Regions from separate parts of the Arthrobacter pasteuri genome, predicted to be linked through region 1. Evidence: riboswitches for the same ligand, from Rfam matches in the RefSeq annotation. Region 1 holds a riboswitch; each other region holds the start of a gene.
The links. Region 1 has a riboswitch for S-adenosylmethionine ahead of sfnG (dimethylsulfone monooxygenase SfnG). Riboswitches for the same ligand answer to the same signal wherever they lie in the genome.

Region 1 (4,211 bases):
ACGCCGAGACGCCGCTGTTCATCATGTACACCTCCGGTACGACCGGGAAGCCGAAGGGGCTGGTGCACACCTCGGGGGGCTACCTCACCCAGGCGTCGTGGAGCTTCGAGCACCTCTTCAGCAATCCCGATCCGTCGCTGCGGGACCGGGACGTCCACTGGTGCACCGCCGACCTCGCGTGGGTCACGGCGCACACGTACGAGCTGTACGGGCCGCTGTCCAACGGCGCCACGCAGGTCATCTTCGAGGGCACCCCGAACACACCGCATCCCGGCCGCCACTTCGAGATCATCGAACGCTACGGCGTCACCAGCTACTACACGGCGCCCACCCTGGTCCGGTCACTGATGGGCTGGTTCCCCGACGGCGTCCCGTCCTCCTACGACCTCTCCAGCATCCGCGTCCTGGGGACGGTCGGTGAGGCGGTGAACCCCGAGGCGTGGCGCTGGTTCCGGAGGAACCTCGGCCGCGACGAGGTTCCCGTCGTCGACACGTGGTGGCAGTCCGAGACCGGGGCCACGGTCCTCTCACCCAGCCCCACGGACACCGACTTCAAGCCCGGCTGCGCCGCGCGCCCCCTCCCGGGGGTCAGCACCCGGATCGTCGACGAGGAAGGCCGGCAGGTGCGTCCCGGGGTACAGGGCCTGATCGTCGTGGACCGCCACGGCCCGGCCATGGCGCGCACCGTCTGGGGCAACCCGCAGCGCTACCTCGACTCCTACTGGCGGAAATTCGCCGCGCAGGGCTGGTTCCTCGCCGGCGACGGCGCGCGGTACGACGACGACGGCGACACCTGGATCCTGGGGCGCGTGGACGACGTCATCAACGTCTCCGGCCACCGCCTCTCCACGATCGAGATCGAGTCGGCGCTCGTGGCGCACCCGCTCGTGACCGAAGCCGGAGCCTGTCCGGTCCCCGACCCGCTGACGGGCCACGCCATCGCGGCCTTCGTGGTGCTGGCGCCGGGCGCGGATCCGGACACGGACGTGTCGGCCACGCTGCGCGCGCATGTCGCGGAGGCCATCGGACCGATCGCGCGGCCCTCGGCCGTCGTCGTCGTGCCGGACGTGCCCAAGACGAGGTCGGGGAAGATCATGCGTCGCCTGCTGACGCAGCTGTACGAGGGCACCCCGCTCGGGGACACCACCTCGCTGCAGAACGAGGGCTGCATTCCCGGCATCCAGGACGTCCTGGCCGGCAGGCGCTGACCCGCGTCGAAGACCGGCCCGCGTTAAAAGAGGAAGCGGCAGGCGCCCCGTCCAAGCACCTGCCGCTTCCCGCGTATGGTCCGTTCCGGTACTAGCCCGCTACCCGAACGAAGGATGCCCCCGGGAGGTCCGAGAGGGGGTGCTGCATGGTGAGGTTCGAGCCGTTCATGCCGCTGCTGATGACCTGGCCACCGCCGACATAGATGGCCACGTGCCCGGCCGTGATGACGATGTCGCCGGGGGCCGGGGTCGCCACGGTGGAGCCGAACTGGAAGAACTGCGACGGGCCGAGGTCGCCCACGGAGATGCCGGCGGCACGCAGCGCCTTCTCGACCAGCACGGTGCAGTCCTGGATCGCGCCCGCTGAGAGCTGCGCCTGGGCCGACGCCACAAGGGTGCCGGCGACGCCGCTGGAGGAAGCGATCGGGGTGATGTCCGCCGAGGCGAGGTACACGCTCGATGCGGGGGCAGCGGCGACCGAGGCCGGCGCAACGGCTGCGGCCTGCTGGACCGGCGCTGCCGGGGCGATAGCGGGTGCCTGCTGGGTGACCGCTGCCGCAGCGTTGGCCACGGGAACGGACACGACGGGAACAGACACGGTCTGCGCCGGGGCCTGCGCTCCGCCTCCGGTCGGGATGGCGATGCTGTCGCCCGGGAAGATCACCGATGTGAGCAAGAGGCCGTTGGCTGCGAGGACCGCAGTCAGGTCCACCCCGTAGGCGGCCGAGATCGCGCCGAGGGTGTCGCCGCCGACGACGGTGTGGATGGCGCCCGATACGGCAGGTGAAGCGGCGGGTGCCGGAGCCGGTGCAGGGGTCGGTACGACCGACGCAGCGGCAGCAGCGGGAACCGAGGCCGTGCGCTGGTCGGAGTATTCACCGGCGTGGGCGGTGCCCACCGCGCCGAGCGCGAGGCCCGAGGTGACGGCGACGATGGCGATCGGACGGCCGACGGCGGTGGCGTGGGCCTTCGCTGCGCGGGACAGGCCCGTCAGCGCGATGTTGCCGTCGATGTCGGCACGGTGGCGCGCCGGGGAAGTCTTTCGTGACATGGATGTATACCTCTCCCATGCCTGCGGGGTGAGCTGTCGGGTTCGGATGGGAGTCACCCGGCCGTGGGCATCAACGGTTGGTGATGCGATACGACTTAACCCCGAGGACGCTGACAGGTGGTCCTGCGCGCCCGGTGGAACTGTGGTTCCCCCGTCCCCGCCTCGGTGATGTGCGTATCCCGTTCGGCGGCAGGGCTCGGCAATCCATCCGGGAGGGCCTCCTATGAACGGAGGCACGCGACGACGATACCCAGCGCTCCCCGCGTTTGTCACATTTGCATAACGGCCCGTACCCTATGCGCGGCATGACGGCCCGTGCCCTACGCGCGGAGGGACCGCCAGCGACGGAAGGCGAGGACCGTACCGCCCGCACTGAGAGCCAGCAGCACCCACTGCTGCACATAGAACCAGGCGGAGGCCGCCGACCCGGCACTGCCCGCGACCAGCAGGATGCTGCTCCCCAGGGTGACGGTCAGCACGACACCGACGCAGAAGAGCGTGTTCCAGAGCTTGCGTTCCTGCGTGCGTCCCGCGGACTTCCAGCTATCCATTCCTCCACCCTAGGCAGGAGAGCTCACACCCGGTGATGCATCCCTGCCACTGGGCGACATATTGTTTGGATCTGCGGCGCCCCGGTGTCACACTCGACGTGACCATCCCGAGCGGCTGAGAGATCTGGCTCACTGACGCCGCAGCAACCCTGGCCCCGCACCATCGCGGCGACATTAGGGTGCTACTGCCAGACCGATGGAGGAAACCATGAGCATCGCCGACCTTTCCACGCCCCTCAAGTTCGCCTACTGGGTCCCCAACGTCAGCGGTGGCCTGGTGGTCTCGACCATCGAGCAGCGCACCAGCTGGGACTTCGACTACAACAAGAAGCTCGCTCGCATCGCCGAGGACGCCGGCTTCGAGTACGCCCTCTCCCAGACCCGCTACGCCGCGTCCTACGGCGCGGACAAGCAGCACGAGGCGACGTCGTTCTCCCTCGCCCTGCTGGCGGCCACCGAGAAGCTGAAGGTGATCGCCGCCGTCCACCCGGGCATGTGGCACCCCGGTGTGCTCGCGAAGTACATCATCACCGCCGACCACATCTCGAACGGCCGCGCCGCCGTCAACATCGTCTCCGGCTGGCTGAAGGACGAGTTCACCAACTTCGGCCTCGAATGGCTCGAGCACGACGAGCGCTACGTCCGCACCGAGGAGTTCATCCGTGTGCTGCGCGGGCTCTGGACGGAGGAGGGCTACAGCCAGGCGGGCAAGTACTACAACATCAACGACTTCACCCTGAGTCCGGCTCCCGTGGACGTTCCGGGGCGCCCCCACCCCGAGGTCTTCTTCGGCGGGAACTCGACGGCGGCCCAGGCCACCGCGGGCCGCGTGGCCGACTGGTACTTCTCCAACGGCAAGGACCTCGAGGGATTCAAGGACAACATCGCCGGCGTCCAGGCGTCCGCCGAGCAGGCCGGGCGGCGTCCGCGGTACGGCCTCAACGGGTTCGTCATCGCACGCGACTCCGAGAAGGAGGCGCGCGACACCCTGCGCGAGATCGTCGAGAAGGCGCACCGCCCCGCGGTGGAGGGCTTCCGCGACGCCGTGCAGGAAGCCGGCCCCTCGACGAAGGACGGCAAGGGCATGTGGGCCGACTCCACCTTCGAGGACCTCGTGCAGTACAACGACGGCTTCAAGACTCAACTCATCGGAACGCCCGAGCAGATCGCCGAGCGCATCGTGGAGTACAAGAAAATCGGCGTGAACCTCTTCCTCACCTGCTACCTGCACTTCCAGGAGGAAGTGGCCGCCTTCGGCACCGACATCCTGCCGATCGTGCGGGAACTCGAGGCGGATGCGGCCCGCAGCGCGGGAGTGGACTTCGACCCCGACGGTACGCTCGCCGTCCCCAGCAAGGCAGGTGTCTGATGGCAGAACGTTCCTTCGGTTTCCGCACGCGG
Region 2 (4,211 bases), on a different contig from region 1:
CAAGAACCAGCTAAGCCAACGTCGCAGCCTCGCAGACGCCCTCCCCACTGACGCCCGCTACACGCCAGTTGAACCAGTCAATCCGAGCCAAAGCACGGCATTGACCATAGGCGCCGAAACCACCGCACCGACCACCCCACGACACGGATTGCGCCTCTATGCCACTGACTAGCCCCAAGAACAGCCTCTTCGGCAAAGCAGACGATGGACGCAGATTTCTCACGCGAGGTTTCAGGGAAATCAACGACAACCCACCGGCGATCCCGGATCGGCCTGCTCTCCAAAGCACCCGAGAGCACCGACGTTTCACCGAGTTCGCTGACACCGTCCGCGCGCACCGCTACATCGGACTCTGCTGGGGACCACCCGGCGTCGGCAAAACTCTCTCAGCCCGCCACTACGCCGCCACCGACGCCTGGGACCAATGGCGAGCCAACATCACCACCGACGCCACCGAGGATCTCGCACCGATACCAGAACGAGTACTCCAAGCCCGTACCGCTTTCTTCACCCCCACCGTCGCAGCAACCATCAAGCAAATCGACGAAGGGCTACCGCAGGCATGCCAACACATCTCCTACGCCGTGGACTATGCCGAACACGGCACCATCGACCCCTTCGTCCACACCGACTCCCGCTCTAGCGGACGAACCGAACTGCTCATCATCGACGAAGCCGACCGCCTCAAAGCCCCGGGTCTCGAACAAGTCCGCGACTACTTCGACCGCCACAACATGGGCGTCATCCTCATCGGTATGCCCGGCATCGAGAAAAGACTCGCCCGCTACCCCCAGCTCTACAGCCGCATCGGTTTCGCCCACGAATACCGAGCCCTGACAACCGAAGAACTCGCTGCTGTCCTCACCAAACGCCTTCCCACCACAGAGAACACCGCAGTCGATGACGGCATCGCTCACGCCACTGCCATCGCAACCATCATCCGTATCACGGGCGGCAACTTCCGCCTCGTTGACCGACTCCTCACTCAGATCACCCGCATCCAGGCTCTCAACAAACTCGAAACCCTCACACCCGAACTCGTCGATGCAGCCCGAGAAGTCTCCTCATCGGCCACTAACCGCTGTGAAAAACGTGCCACTTATCGCTGCGACTCACACGATCCACTCCTGGAAGCTCAATTCGTGTAGCGAAACCCAGTACCAGAATCTACGTTTCACTTCGCTCACTCACGCCGAGTTCCGCTACACCCAAGGGCACGGGCAGTTCCTGGGATTTGCGAGGCGCTGACGAACGATCACGACGCCGCGCTGCAGGTCGACGCGCTGAATGCTGCCGGCCGTGATTGAGCGCCGCTTCCTTACTCGACTCGTCGACACCTCGAGGAGGAGGGCCGACGATGTGACGGGTTCGTTATATGTCGTTGGGGACGCGGTATGTGACGAAATCGGCGTCGCGGAACGTCATGCGGCGCCTTGTCGCCGCACGTTCTGCACCCGGGACCGGGGTGCCGCTTACAGTGATCCCACCAACCATCAAGAGCGGCCGAGAGATCTGGCTTGTTGACGCCGCAGCAACCATTCCGCTGCCCTCCCCTCGGGAGAGCAGTGGAACCGGTGCTAATGCCAGAACCGATGGACATGCATCAGCGCACCCGCCAGCGGTCCCGACACGCCGGGATCGCCGGTTTCCGGCACGCATCCTGGTGCACTCCCTCGGACACACCGAGGAGCGGGGATGACGTTGAAGAAAGGGGCAGCGGTACCGCCGTCGCTGTCGTACGAGCTGTATCCGCCGGCCACCCCGGAAGCCGGGGATGCCGTGCTGCGGACGATCGACGAACTCGAGGCCACCCGTCCCGACTACGTCTCAGTGACCTACAGCGGCACACCCGCGAGGCGCCGGGCCTCGATCGAGTTGATCGGGCACCTGACCAGCAACACCAGGCTGCGCCCGCTGGCCCACCTCTGTTGCGTGGGGGAGACACGGGCGAGCCTCGACCTGTTGGTGCGGCAGCTCGTCGCACTGGGGGTGAGGGGCATGCTGGCCCTCCGCGGAGACCTGCCGCAGGATCCGCAGGCACTGCGCGGCGAGCTTCCCTTCGCCCAGTCCCTGGTGGAACTGATCCGGGAGGTCGAGGCCCGGCACGGGGCCGCGCTCGCCGGCGGTCGGCTGGCGGTGGGGGTGGCGGCCTACCCGAACCGGCACCCGGAATCGCCGTCGTTCCTGCACGACGTCGAGGTGCTGGTCTCCAAACAGCGGTCCGGTGCCGACTTCGCCATCACGCAGGTGTATTTCGACCCCGCCCACTACATCCGCCTGCTGACCGCGGCCCGGGCCGCGGGAGTCACCATCCCGATCATCCCCGGGGTGATGCCCCTGGGGAACATCCGCCGGCTCGAACGGCTGGCCGGAATGACCGGCGTCCGTCCCGACCCCGCCCTGCTGCACCGGCTGGAGACCGCCTCGGGTGAGGCCGAACGCCGGCGGATCGGCGTGCAGGCAGCGGCCGTCTTGGCCCGGGCGGCTTTCGAGGCTGGGGCCCCGGGCGTGCACCTGTTCACCTTCAACGACCATCGCGCGTCCATCGGGGTCATCGAGGAGATCGACCTGCCGGCGGCGCGCTCGCCGGACGCCGTCCCGGCCTGAGCCTGCCCCCCGAATCTGAACCACGACCTGCCACACCTTCCAGAGGAGAACACCATGAGCACCGAGAACACCTTCCCTGCCGCCACGATCCTCGGCTACCCGCGCATCGGGCCCGGCCGGGAGCTGAAGAAAGTTGTCGAGGCCTACTGGGCGGGCCGCCTGGACGAGGCCGGCCTGCAGCATGCTGCCGACCAGTTGCAGGACCGCACTGTCGCCCGACTCGTGGAACTGGGACTGGATCACGGGGATTCCTCCATCCCGGCCGACTTCGCGCTCTACGACCAGGTCCTGGACGCGAGCGCGGCACTGGGAGCGCTGCCGGCCCGGTTCGCAGACCTGGCCGGGGAGGACGGTTCCGTGGACACCGCGGGCTACTTCACGCTGGCCCGGGGCGACGGCGACCGCGCGCCGCTGGAGCTGACCAAGTGGTTCGACACCAACTACCACTACCTGGTGCCCGAGATCGGCCCGGAAACACCGTTCGTCCCGGTGGCGCACCGCCTGACCGCGACCGTCCGCCGGCAGCGCGAGCGCGGCGCGGTGCTGCGCCCGGTGCTCGTGGGCCCCGTGACCTACCTGCTGCTGGCCAAGCCCGAGGACGGGGCACCCGCCGGTTTCGACCCGCTGGAGAGGATCGACGACGCCGTGGCGGCCTACGCGGGCATCCTCGCGTCGCTGGCGGAAGCGGGGGCCGAGTGGGTGCAACTGGACGAGCCGGGCCTGGTCGGCGACCGCGGCGGCGAGCTGGCAGCACCGGGCGGGCTGGTGGAGCGGGTGTACCGGCAGCTGGCCGGCACGGCGGGACGGCCGGCCCTGCTGGTCACCACCGGCTACGGCACCGCCGGCGATCCGGCGAGGCCGGGCCAGACGCTCGCCGTGCTCGCCGCCGCGGGCGTGGAGGCGGTCCACGCTGACCTGGTCCGGGGATCCCGGCCCTCCGCCGAGGCGCTGCGGTCACTGGGCGGCACTCGTCTGGTCGCCGGCGTCGTGGACGGTCGGAACGTGTGGTGCAACGACTTGCGGGTCTCGTTGGGGGTGCTGGAGGAGCTGCAGCAGGAGACGGGAGCGCCGGTCACGACGGCGACGTCCACCTCCCTGCTGCACGTACCGCACGACGTGCAAGCCGAGACGGGGCTGCCGGAGCACCTGCCGGCCTGGCTCGCCTTCGCGGACCAGAAGGTGCGAGAGGCAGTGGTGCTGGCGCGCGGCCTGGCCGGGGGACGCCCGGCCGTCGCCACGGAACTCCAGGACGCGGAGGAGGCCCTGGGCCACCGAGCGCGGTTCGACGGCGTCGTGGTGGATTCGGTGCGGACGCGTACCGGCGGCCTGACCGAGGAGGCCTTCACCCGCGGCCCTGCCGATCGGCGGGCAGAGGTGCAGCAGGAGCGGCTGGGGCTGCCGTTGCTGCCGACCACCACCATCGGGTCCTTCCCGCAGACCAACGAGGTGCGCGGCGCCCGCGCCGCGGTCCGCAGCGGCAGCATCCCGCAGGTGGAGTACGAGCAGTTCCTGCGCCAGGAGATCGCGAACGTGGTGCGGTTGCAGGAAGGCCTCGGACTGGACGTGCTGGTGCACGGTGAACCCGAGCGCAATGACATGGTCCA
Region 3 (4,211 bases), on a different contig from region 1:
GGCCAGCGCCAGGTCCAGGTCCGCGACGAGGTCCGCCGCGGTTTCCAGACCCACGGAGAGCCGGATGGTGGTTTCCGCGATCCCGGCGGTGGCGCGCTGTTCCGGGGTGAGCCGGCAGTGCGTCATCGCAGCGGGGTGCGCGACCAGGGACCGGGTGTCCCCCACGTTGGCCACCAGCTTGAACAGCCGGAGCCGGTCGATGAAGGCCCCCACCTGCCCTGGCTCTGCGGCCAGGTCGAAGGAGAACACGCTGCCGGCCCCGTGCGGGAAGTCCCTGGCCGCGATTCCGGCCTGCGGGTGGCCCGCGACGGAGGGGTGGTGTACCGCGGCGACGGCCGGGTGGCCGGCCAGGAACCGGATGACCTCGCGGGTGTTCCGGGCGTGCCGGGCCACCCGGATGTCCAGGGTCTCCAGCCCCTGCAGGATCTGCGCGGCACTTCCCGGTGCGAGCGAGGGGCCCAGGTCGTGCAGGTACTTGCTGCGTGCGAGGGCCAGGTACGCGCCGTGGCCGTGGCGTTCCCACAGGACCTCCCCGCCGTAGCGGCGCTTGGGCCGGGTGAGCTGCGGCCACCGGTCCGGGTAGGCGGAGAAGTCGAAGCGCCCGCCGTCGACCACGGCACCTGCAAGGGTGCTCCCGTGCCCGCCGAGGAACTTCGTGGCCGAATACACCACGATGTCAGCCCCGTGGTCGAGGGGCCGGAACAGGGCCGGGGTCGCCAGGGTGTTGTCCACCACCAGCGGCACCCCGGCGGCATGGGCGACCGCGGCAAGCGCCGGCAGGTCCTGCAGCGTGGCGAGCGGATTGCCGATGGATTCGGTCAGGAAGGCCCGCGTCGTCGGGCGCACAGCGGCCTGCCAGGCACCGGGGTGCGCGGGGTCGGCGAAGCTGACCTCGATCCCGAAATCGTCGAAGGTGTCCGTGAGCAGGTCCACCGTCCCCCCGTACAGCTTCGACGACGCCACGATGTGCTGACCTCCGCGGACCAGCGACACCAGGGCGACGGCGACCGCGGCCTGCCCGGTCGCCGTCGCCAGTGCGGCCACGCCGCCGTCGAGCGCAGCGATCCGCTGCTCCAGCACTGCCACCGTCGGGTTGCCGGTCCGCGTGTAGGTGAAGCCCGGCTCCTTCAGCGCGAACATGCGCCGGGCCGATGCGTAGTCCGGGAATTCATACGCCGCGGTCTGATAGATGGGGACTGCCACGGGCCGGTAGGGGGCCTGCGGCTCATAACCTGCGTGGATCTGGGAAGTGGCCGTACAGCCGGCGTCACCGGTACTCATCGAAGATGCTCCTTCGGCAGAAGTGGTCAGGGCTTGGGATCGAGCGGGTCTACAGGGACCGGGTCGCCGGTCCCGTGTGGGATGGCGGGGTCGGGGGCGCCCCAACCGCATGCGCTTCCGGAATCCAGGGATTGATGGCCGACACCGGGAAATCCCGGTAGACCTCGACATTTCCCGACACAATGGAAAGGCTTTTATGAATTGCAGTCGCAGCAATGAGGGAATCGACTGCGGACACCTCGGCGTCACTCAGCATCGGGCCCCAGACAGCGGCGATATCAGCGTCGACGGAAAGAATGTTCGAGCTGTAGGAGTTCACGAACTCCTGCACCCAGGCGCCGACGGTCCGATATTGCTGGTTCTCCCGGCTCACCAGATGCAGTTCCCCGATCGTCAGGGCGGAGACGAATATACGGAAGTGTCTCCTCCGCTGGAGGAAATCGACGACAGCCGTGGAAGGGCGTGGGCTCCGCAACTCCACGACGACGTCGGTATCCAGAAGGAGGCCGCTTGTGCGTGGCATTCCTCAGACTGCCAGTGGGGGCAGACCGGCGTCCTCCGTGCGATTCGGTGCCACATGCGGTCCGAGGAGGAAGTCCACGAACGCTTCACGTGGAGCCATGAGTGCCTCGTAGTCGTGAATGCTCACGACCGACAGGGGAACCTGGGCGTGGGAGGCAGCAAGGGAGGTAGCAGTCATCGGCGGGCGGCACGGGGCCGCGTCCTTTCGGGAGCTCTTGCCCGCACCAGGTACCCCGGGGGGTGAATGCGGACCGCTTCGTCATCCGAACCACCCACCGAGCGCGGGGTTGGTATGTGACCAAGTCGGAGCTTGACGGTCACAATTCATGAAGCTGTTGGAAGTATAACCACGCAATCGTGATCGAAGTAAACACCCCGCGCCTTTGTGCCCTCGTGCGCTCGCACGCCTATCGACGGTTCCACGCCTGGTAGCAGGGAATTTCGCCGGCCGCAGGAGTCGAGACTCCGCACCGAATTGCTCCGGAATATTACGCCCCTGGTTTTTCCGGCGCGCTCATCGTCGTCCATGATGGGGCCAGCCCCTCCGATTGGTGCTCAGCCTTCTGGCTGTGGAGGGGACGTGCCTGCGTCACCGGTGGATTTAGAGCCCTAAGCCACACCATCCAGAGCAGCTGAGAGACCTGCCTCCATGACGCTGCAGCTTCCCCCGGATTTCCTGTCCGGAAAGGTGCTAATGGCAGGACCGATGGAAAGGAAAACATCATGACACTCGATCGCATCTCCACCAGCCACGCCGGCTCGCTGCCCCGCACACCGGAACTGATCGCCGCCAACGCCGCCCGCACCTTCGCCGAGGACGGCTTCACCCTGGAACGGACACCGGAATTCGAAGGACTGCTCACGACTGCCGTGGTGGACCTCGTCCAACGCCAGAAGGAGTTCGGGATCACGATCCCGGGCGATGGCGAGTACGGCAAGGCGATGTCCAACCCGGTCGATTACGGAGCCTGGTGGACCTACAGCTTCCAGCGCACCGCCGGCCTGGAACTGACGGACTTCAATCCGATCCTCGCCGAGCCTGTCCGTAGCGAGCCCGGCGCCATCAGGCTGACCTCGTTCGCCGACCGGCGTGACTGGACCCGCTTCGCGGCGGCCTACCAGGATCCCGAGAGCGGCATCCAGATCGGCAAGAACGCCACAGCCTTTCCGTCCGCGACCGGGCCGATCTCCTACACCGGGCACGCTGCACTGGCCAGCGACATCACGAACCTCAAAGCGGGGTTGGGCGCCGCGGGCATCCCGACAGGATTCATCACGGCCCTCTCACCCGGGTCCGCGAGCAGGATCGGCAACGACTATTACGCCAGCGAGGAGGAGTTCATCTACGCCTGGGCCGATGTCCTGCGCGAGGAGTACAAGGCCATCGTCGAAGCAGGCCTGATCGTGCAGATCGACGATCCGTCCATCGCGGAGAACTGGGACCAGATCAACCCCGAACCCACCATCGAGGACTACCAGAAGTTCACCCGGATCCGGGTCGAGGCGCTGAACTATGCGCTGCGGGGACTACCCGAGGAACAGGTCCGGTTCCACGTCTGCTGGGGTTCCTGGCACGGCCCGCACACCACGGACATCGAGTTCCGCCACATCGTGGACCTTGTACTGGGCATCAACGCCGGTTCGTACTCCTTCGAGGCAGCGAACGCCCGTCACGAACACGAATGGACGCTGTGGCAGGACGTCGACCTTCCTGCCGGGAAAGTGCTCGTTCCCGGCGTCGTCTCGCACGCGACCAACGTCGTCGAGCACCCTGAACTGGTCGCCCAGCGCATCGAGCGGTTCGCCGCACTCGTAGGTCGGGAGAACGTCGTCGCCTCCACCGACTGCGGGCTGGGCGGAAGGATCCACCCGCAGATCGCCGCGGCCAAGCTCGAGTCCCTGGGGCGCGGCGCTCAGATCGCCTCGAACAGGCTCTTCGCCCGCTCCGGAACACTCGTCTGATCACCAGCGGTCACCCTGTCGAGAGGGTGACGGTGTAACTCCAGCCCCACTTGTCCAGGCGATGCCTGGACAAGTGGGGCCGGACAGCGGGACCTACACCAGTTCGGTGGACGCCAGCGATCTCGTCTCGGCGGAGCCCCCCGACGAAGGTGCTGGTGTTGCGGCTGCATGTCCGGCGAGGACACCCGTCCGGTGCCGAAGCTTCAGTCGGTACATCAGGACGCCGGTGATGATGACGGCAGCGACGAAGAGAACCCCACCCCACTGCAGGTACCACTCGAACGGCGGCACGGAGTTGTAGATCTCCGAGCGCGGCCAGGTGAGGTTCACGGTCATGGCGCCACCCCACAGGACCGCGAGGATGTTCACCGGCAGTCCCCACTTGCCGAGGCTGAAACCGGGCTCGGTGCCGTCGTCGGGCAGCGGCCACTTCCTGGTGAGGCGGT
Region 4 (4,211 bases), on a different contig from region 1:
GCCCGAAAGCACAAGGCATCCTTCCAGGACTATGTCGGGCGCCTGGCCGAGGAGGCAGGGGCGCCGTCGTACCTCGCGGCACAGCTGTCGATCCTCGCAGAGGGCGCGCAGACCACGGCGGCAATCGCCGGGACCCCGGAAGCGGCAGGGCAAGCGCGTCGGGCGGCCGAAGTGCTCATCGATGCGGCGCTGGGTGAAGGGGTTGGACGGGCAGGCTAGCCCACCAGGTCCTGGTACTCGGGGTGGTCTCCGATGAAGGCCGCCACGAACTCGCACTGGGGTACCACGGTGAGGTGCTGCGCGCGGGCGTCGTCGAGGGCGTACCGGATCAGCGTGCTGCCGATACCCTGGCCCTCGACCTCTTCGTCGACCACCGTGTGGGTAAAGACGATGGTGTCGCCGGACCGTTCGTACGCCGCCATGCCCGCAGGGTCTCCGTCGAGGTTCGCGATGTAGCGGCTCTTCGCCTCAATGTTCGTGACCTGGATCCCGCTGTTCCCGGAGTTCATGCTGTCACCTTCGCATTCACCACGAGAACGGGTCAATGCGCCCTTCCCGCGGTCCGGTGCTAGTCGCGCGAAGCCGGTCCCGTAGCGTGCTCGGCCGTGCTGCCGTCGAGCAGCCATGCGAGCGCTTCGGTCTCGGAGCAGAAATAGCGCGTGACGGTGGGGGAGCGGTGGGAGAACCCCGACATCACCTCGTCGACGACGTCCTCACCCACGACGGCGACTCTGGAGAACCCTCGGTATGCAGCCATTCCAACGCGTGCTTCGGGAGTGATGCCGGTGATGCCATGCATGTGGACCAGGAGCGGCAGTGCGGTGGGACCGTGGAATTCTGCCAGGGCGCGGGCGGCGGCAACGGCATGCGCATAGGTGATCTCGACGCCGCGCTTCCACCGAAGCTTCAAGATCCCCCTGTCGAAGTGCGCACTGAATGGGTCCATCGAGGTCCTTTACCGGAGGTAGAAGCAGTAGCTTGACAGCGTACCAAGGGGGACTTCGTGGTTCAGCCTCCTCGTCGGTGTTCCGACTCGACCTGAGCGCTTCGGGCTCCCGGTGCCATGCGGGCTGTAGCGTCTGATCCATGACATTGAGCATTCTGGTGACCGGCGCGAGTCGCGGGATCGGCGCCGCCATCGCTCACGACCTGGCTGGACGGGGACATCGCATCGCCGTGCATGCGGGACGCGATGCGACGGCTGCTCTGGCGGTTCGTGACGCCCTGCCCGGCGCAGGTCACGCCGTCGTCGTCGGTGATGTCGCCGATCCGGAGGAGTGCGTGCGGATCGTCGAGGAGACCGTGCGGGAACTCGGCGGGGTCGACGTCCTGGTGAACAATGCAGGGATCTTCGAGGCGCATCCTGTTGCCCAAGCATCCTTCGACGACTGGCAGCACGCCTGGCGCCGCACCCTCGCCGTCAACCTGCTGGGGCCCGCGAACCTGGCCTGGCTCGTGGCGCGCCACCTCCTGGATCGGCCCTCGGGACCCGAGGGCGGTCGGCTGATCAGCGTGGGCTCCCGCGGCGCCTACCGGGGTGAACCCCTGAACCCTGCCTATGGGGCGAGCAAGGCTGCGCTTCATTCGATGACCCAGTCGCTGGCCGTTGCGCTCGCACCCTCGGGCATCCTCTCGGCGGCGGTCGCGCCCGGTTTCGTCGAGACGGACATGGGCCGGACGGTGCTCGACAGTCCGGAGGGTGACGCGGTCCGGGCGCAGAGTCCGTTCAATCGGTTGGCCACCCCGGAGGAGGTGGCGCAGACCGTGGCATGGCTTGCCACGGATGCTCCGCTCTGGGTCAGCGGCACCGTGGTCGACGTGAACGGGGCGTCCTACCTTCGGTAACCGTCTCCTCGGCCGAGGCCTTGCCGATCGTGACGCACTGTGACGGATGCATATGGACGCCGGCGCGGACGGGCATCTAGGCTCATCACCAGAATCAAGAGCTCCAACGTCAAACCCTGGTTTGTTGGACGGCAACCCTCTCGCTGTAGCGGGGTGCCCCAGGTGAGGATTCGGCCCGGCATGCACCGTGCGGGCAAGTATGGCGCTACCCTCACGGCAGTGCCCTGACATGAGGATCTTTCATGCCCGCATCACCGCGCCATATTCGCTTCAATGCCTTCGACATGAACTGCGTGGGCCACCAGTCACCTGGCCTGTGGCGGCACCCGGACGATCAGTCCTGGCGCTACAAGGACCTGCGGTACTGGGCCGACCTCGCCAAGACCCTGGAAAAGGGCCTGTTCGACGGCATCTTCATCGCCGACGTCCTCGGCACCTACGACGTCTACGGCGGTTCCAACGAGGCCACCCTCCGCCAGGGGACGCAGACCCCGGTCAATGATCCGTTCCTGCTCGTCTCCGCCATGGCCCTCGTCACCGAGCACCTCGGCTTCGGAGTCACGGCGGGCACCGCGTACGAGCACCCCTACCCGTTCGCCCGCAGGCTCTCCACCCTCGACCACCTCACCAATGGCAGGGTCGGCTGGAACGTGGTCACGGGCTACCTGCCCTCCGCCGCGCGGAACATGGGCAACGAGGACCAGCTGGAGCACGACGAGCGCTACAACCACGCGGACGAGTACCTCGAGGTCCTCTACAAGCTGCTCGAGGGGTCCTGGGAGGACGACGCCGTGGTCCGTGACCGTGAGGCCGGCGTCTTCACCGATCCGGCCAAGGTCCACGACATCAACCACGACGGCAAGTACTTCAAGGTCCCCGGTATCCACCTCAGTGAGCCCTCGCCGCAGCGGACGCCCGTGATCTACCAGGCCGGTGCCTCCTCGCGCGGGATCGCCTTCGCTGCGGGGAACGCCGAGGCGGTCTTCGTCGGCGCACCCACCAAAGTGATCCTCAAGGACGCCGTGAAGAAGATCCGCGACGCCGTCGAGGCCGAAGGACGCGACCGCTACTCCGTACGGATCTACACCATGCTCACCGTCATCACGGACGAGACGGAGGAAAAGGCCCAGGCCAAGCACGCCGAGTACCAGCAGTACGTCAGCTACGAAGGAGCCCTTGTGCTGCTGTCGGGCTGGCTGGGCATCGATCTCAGCGTCTACGACCCCGACGAGCCCATCGGCAATGTGAAGTCGAACGCCATTCAGTCCGCCGTCGCGAACTTCCAGAAGGTGAACGACGACGGCGAACCCTGGACCGTGCGCGACATCGCCGAGTGGGCAGGTATCGGGGGGCTTGGTCCGCGCATCATCGGGTCCGGGTCGCAGGTTGCCGATGAGCTCCAGGCCTGGGTCGAGGAGACCGACGTGGACGGTTTCAACCTGGCGTATGCCATTACGCCCGGCTCCTTCGAGGACGTCATCCAGTACGTGGTTCCTGAACTCCAGAAGCGGGGTGCCTATCCGACGGAATACGTCGAGGGAACCCTGCGCAACAAGCTGTTCGGCAAGGGCGACCGCCTTCCCGAGGAGCACCGCGGAGCGCGCTTTCGGCTCGAATCCGTCCGGCTCTGACGCCCCACTGACCTGACGCGGACCGCCGGGGTTCCCGGCGGCCGAACCCGCAGCACCGTCCATCCCTTCCCTGCTGCCCACCCTTTCGACGCTTCCGACCCGCATCCTGCCCAAGGAATCCCATGATCTCGCTTCGACAACTGACGAAGACCTACGGTCGCGGACACGCTGCCGTCACCGTGCTCGACCACCTCGATTTCGAGGTGCCCACCGGCCGTATCGCCGCCGTCGTCGGCCCGAGCGGTGCAGGCAAGAGCACCCTGGCCCAGTGCATCAACCTGCTCGAACGTCCGACGTCGGGGGCCGTCGTCGTCAATGGCGAGGAGCTGTCGGGCCTGCCGGAGAAGCGTCTGCGCGAGGCGCGCCGCCGCATCGGCACTGTGTTCCAGTCCTCGAGCCTGCTCAGCCGCCGGACCGCCGCGGAGAACATCGCCCTGCCCCTCGAATACCTCGGCGTCACTCCCGGCGAGGCGCGGGCTCGTGTTGCCGAGTTGCTGGACCGCGTAGGGCTGTCGGACAAGGCCGGCCACTACCCGTTCCAGCTCTCCGGCGGCCAGGCGCAGCGCGTGGGAATCGCTCGGGCGCTCGCGCTGCGACCGTCCATCCTCCTGGCGGACGAGGCAACCTCCGGACTCGATCCGGACACCACGCGGTCCGTCGTCGGCCTCATCCGTCAACTGCGCAACGACCTCGACCTCACCGTCGTCTTCATCACGCACGAGATGGACACCGTAC

Region 2: it holds a riboswitch for S-adenosylmethionine, as region 1 does, so the genes downstream of both, ACX80H_RS08825 (methylenetetrahydrofolate reductase) here and sfnG (dimethylsulfone monooxygenase SfnG) in region 1, are expected to answer to the same signal.
Region 3: it holds a riboswitch for S-adenosylmethionine, as region 1 does, so the genes downstream of both, ACX80H_RS07175 (cobalamin-independent methionine synthase II family protein) here and sfnG (dimethylsulfone monooxygenase SfnG) in region 1, are expected to answer to the same signal.
Region 4: it holds a riboswitch for S-adenosylmethionine, as region 1 does, so the genes downstream of both, ACX80H_RS12575 (LLM class flavin-dependent oxidoreductase) here and sfnG (dimethylsulfone monooxygenase SfnG) in region 1, are expected to answer to the same signal.

Annotation. Positions count from the first base shown of each region.
Region 1 is NZ_JBTNDO010000003.1:145,061-149,271, forward strand. It holds gene acs (acetate--CoA ligase) at 1-1,208, shown strand, start outside; gene ACX80H_RS13880 (LysM peptidoglycan-binding domain-containing protein) at 1,300-2,259, opposite strand; cyclic di-AMP (ydaO/yuaA leader) riboswitch at 2,263-2,444, opposite strand; gene ACX80H_RS13885 (hypothetical protein) at 2,580-2,810, opposite strand; SAM riboswitch class I at 2,910-3,013, shown strand; gene sfnG (dimethylsulfone monooxygenase SfnG) at 3,019-4,179, shown strand; gene ACX80H_RS13895 (O-acetylhomoserine aminocarboxypropyltransferase/cysteine synthase family protein) at 4,179-4,211, shown strand, end outside.
Region 2 is NZ_JBTNDO010000001.1:1,863,027-1,867,237, reverse strand. It holds gene ACX80H_RS08835 (TnsB C-terminal domain-containing protein) at 1-172, shown strand, start outside; gene ACX80H_RS08830 (AAA family ATPase) at 159-1,148, shown strand; SAM riboswitch class I at 1,488-1,599, shown strand; gene ACX80H_RS08825 (methylenetetrahydrofolate reductase) at 1,696-2,607, shown strand; gene metE (5-methyltetrahydropteroyltriglutamate--homocysteine S-methyltransferase) at 2,662-4,211, shown strand, end outside.
Region 3 is NZ_JBTNDO010000001.1:1,525,835-1,530,045, forward strand. It holds gene ACX80H_RS07165 (O-acetylhomoserine aminocarboxypropyltransferase/cysteine synthase family protein) at 1-1,281, opposite strand, end outside; gene ACX80H_RS07170 (PIN domain-containing protein) at 1,331-1,804, opposite strand; SAM riboswitch class IV at 2,010-2,135, opposite strand; SAM riboswitch class I at 2,420-2,516, shown strand; gene ACX80H_RS07175 (cobalamin-independent methionine synthase II family protein) at 2,527-3,765, shown strand; gene ACX80H_RS07180 (APC family permease) at 3,859-4,211, opposite strand, start outside.
Region 4 is NZ_JBTNDO010000002.1:322,910-327,120, reverse strand. It holds gene ACX80H_RS12595 (TetR/AcrR family transcriptional regulator) at 1-219, shown strand, start outside; gene ACX80H_RS12590 (GNAT family N-acetyltransferase) at 216-509, opposite strand; gene ACX80H_RS12585 (DUF7793 family protein) at 569-946, opposite strand; gene ACX80H_RS12580 (SDR family NAD(P)-dependent oxidoreductase) at 1,087-1,845, shown strand; SAM riboswitch class IV at 1,938-2,051, shown strand; gene ACX80H_RS12575 (LLM class flavin-dependent oxidoreductase) at 2,088-3,476, shown strand; gene ACX80H_RS12570 (methionine ABC transporter ATP-binding protein) at 3,599-4,211, shown strand, end outside.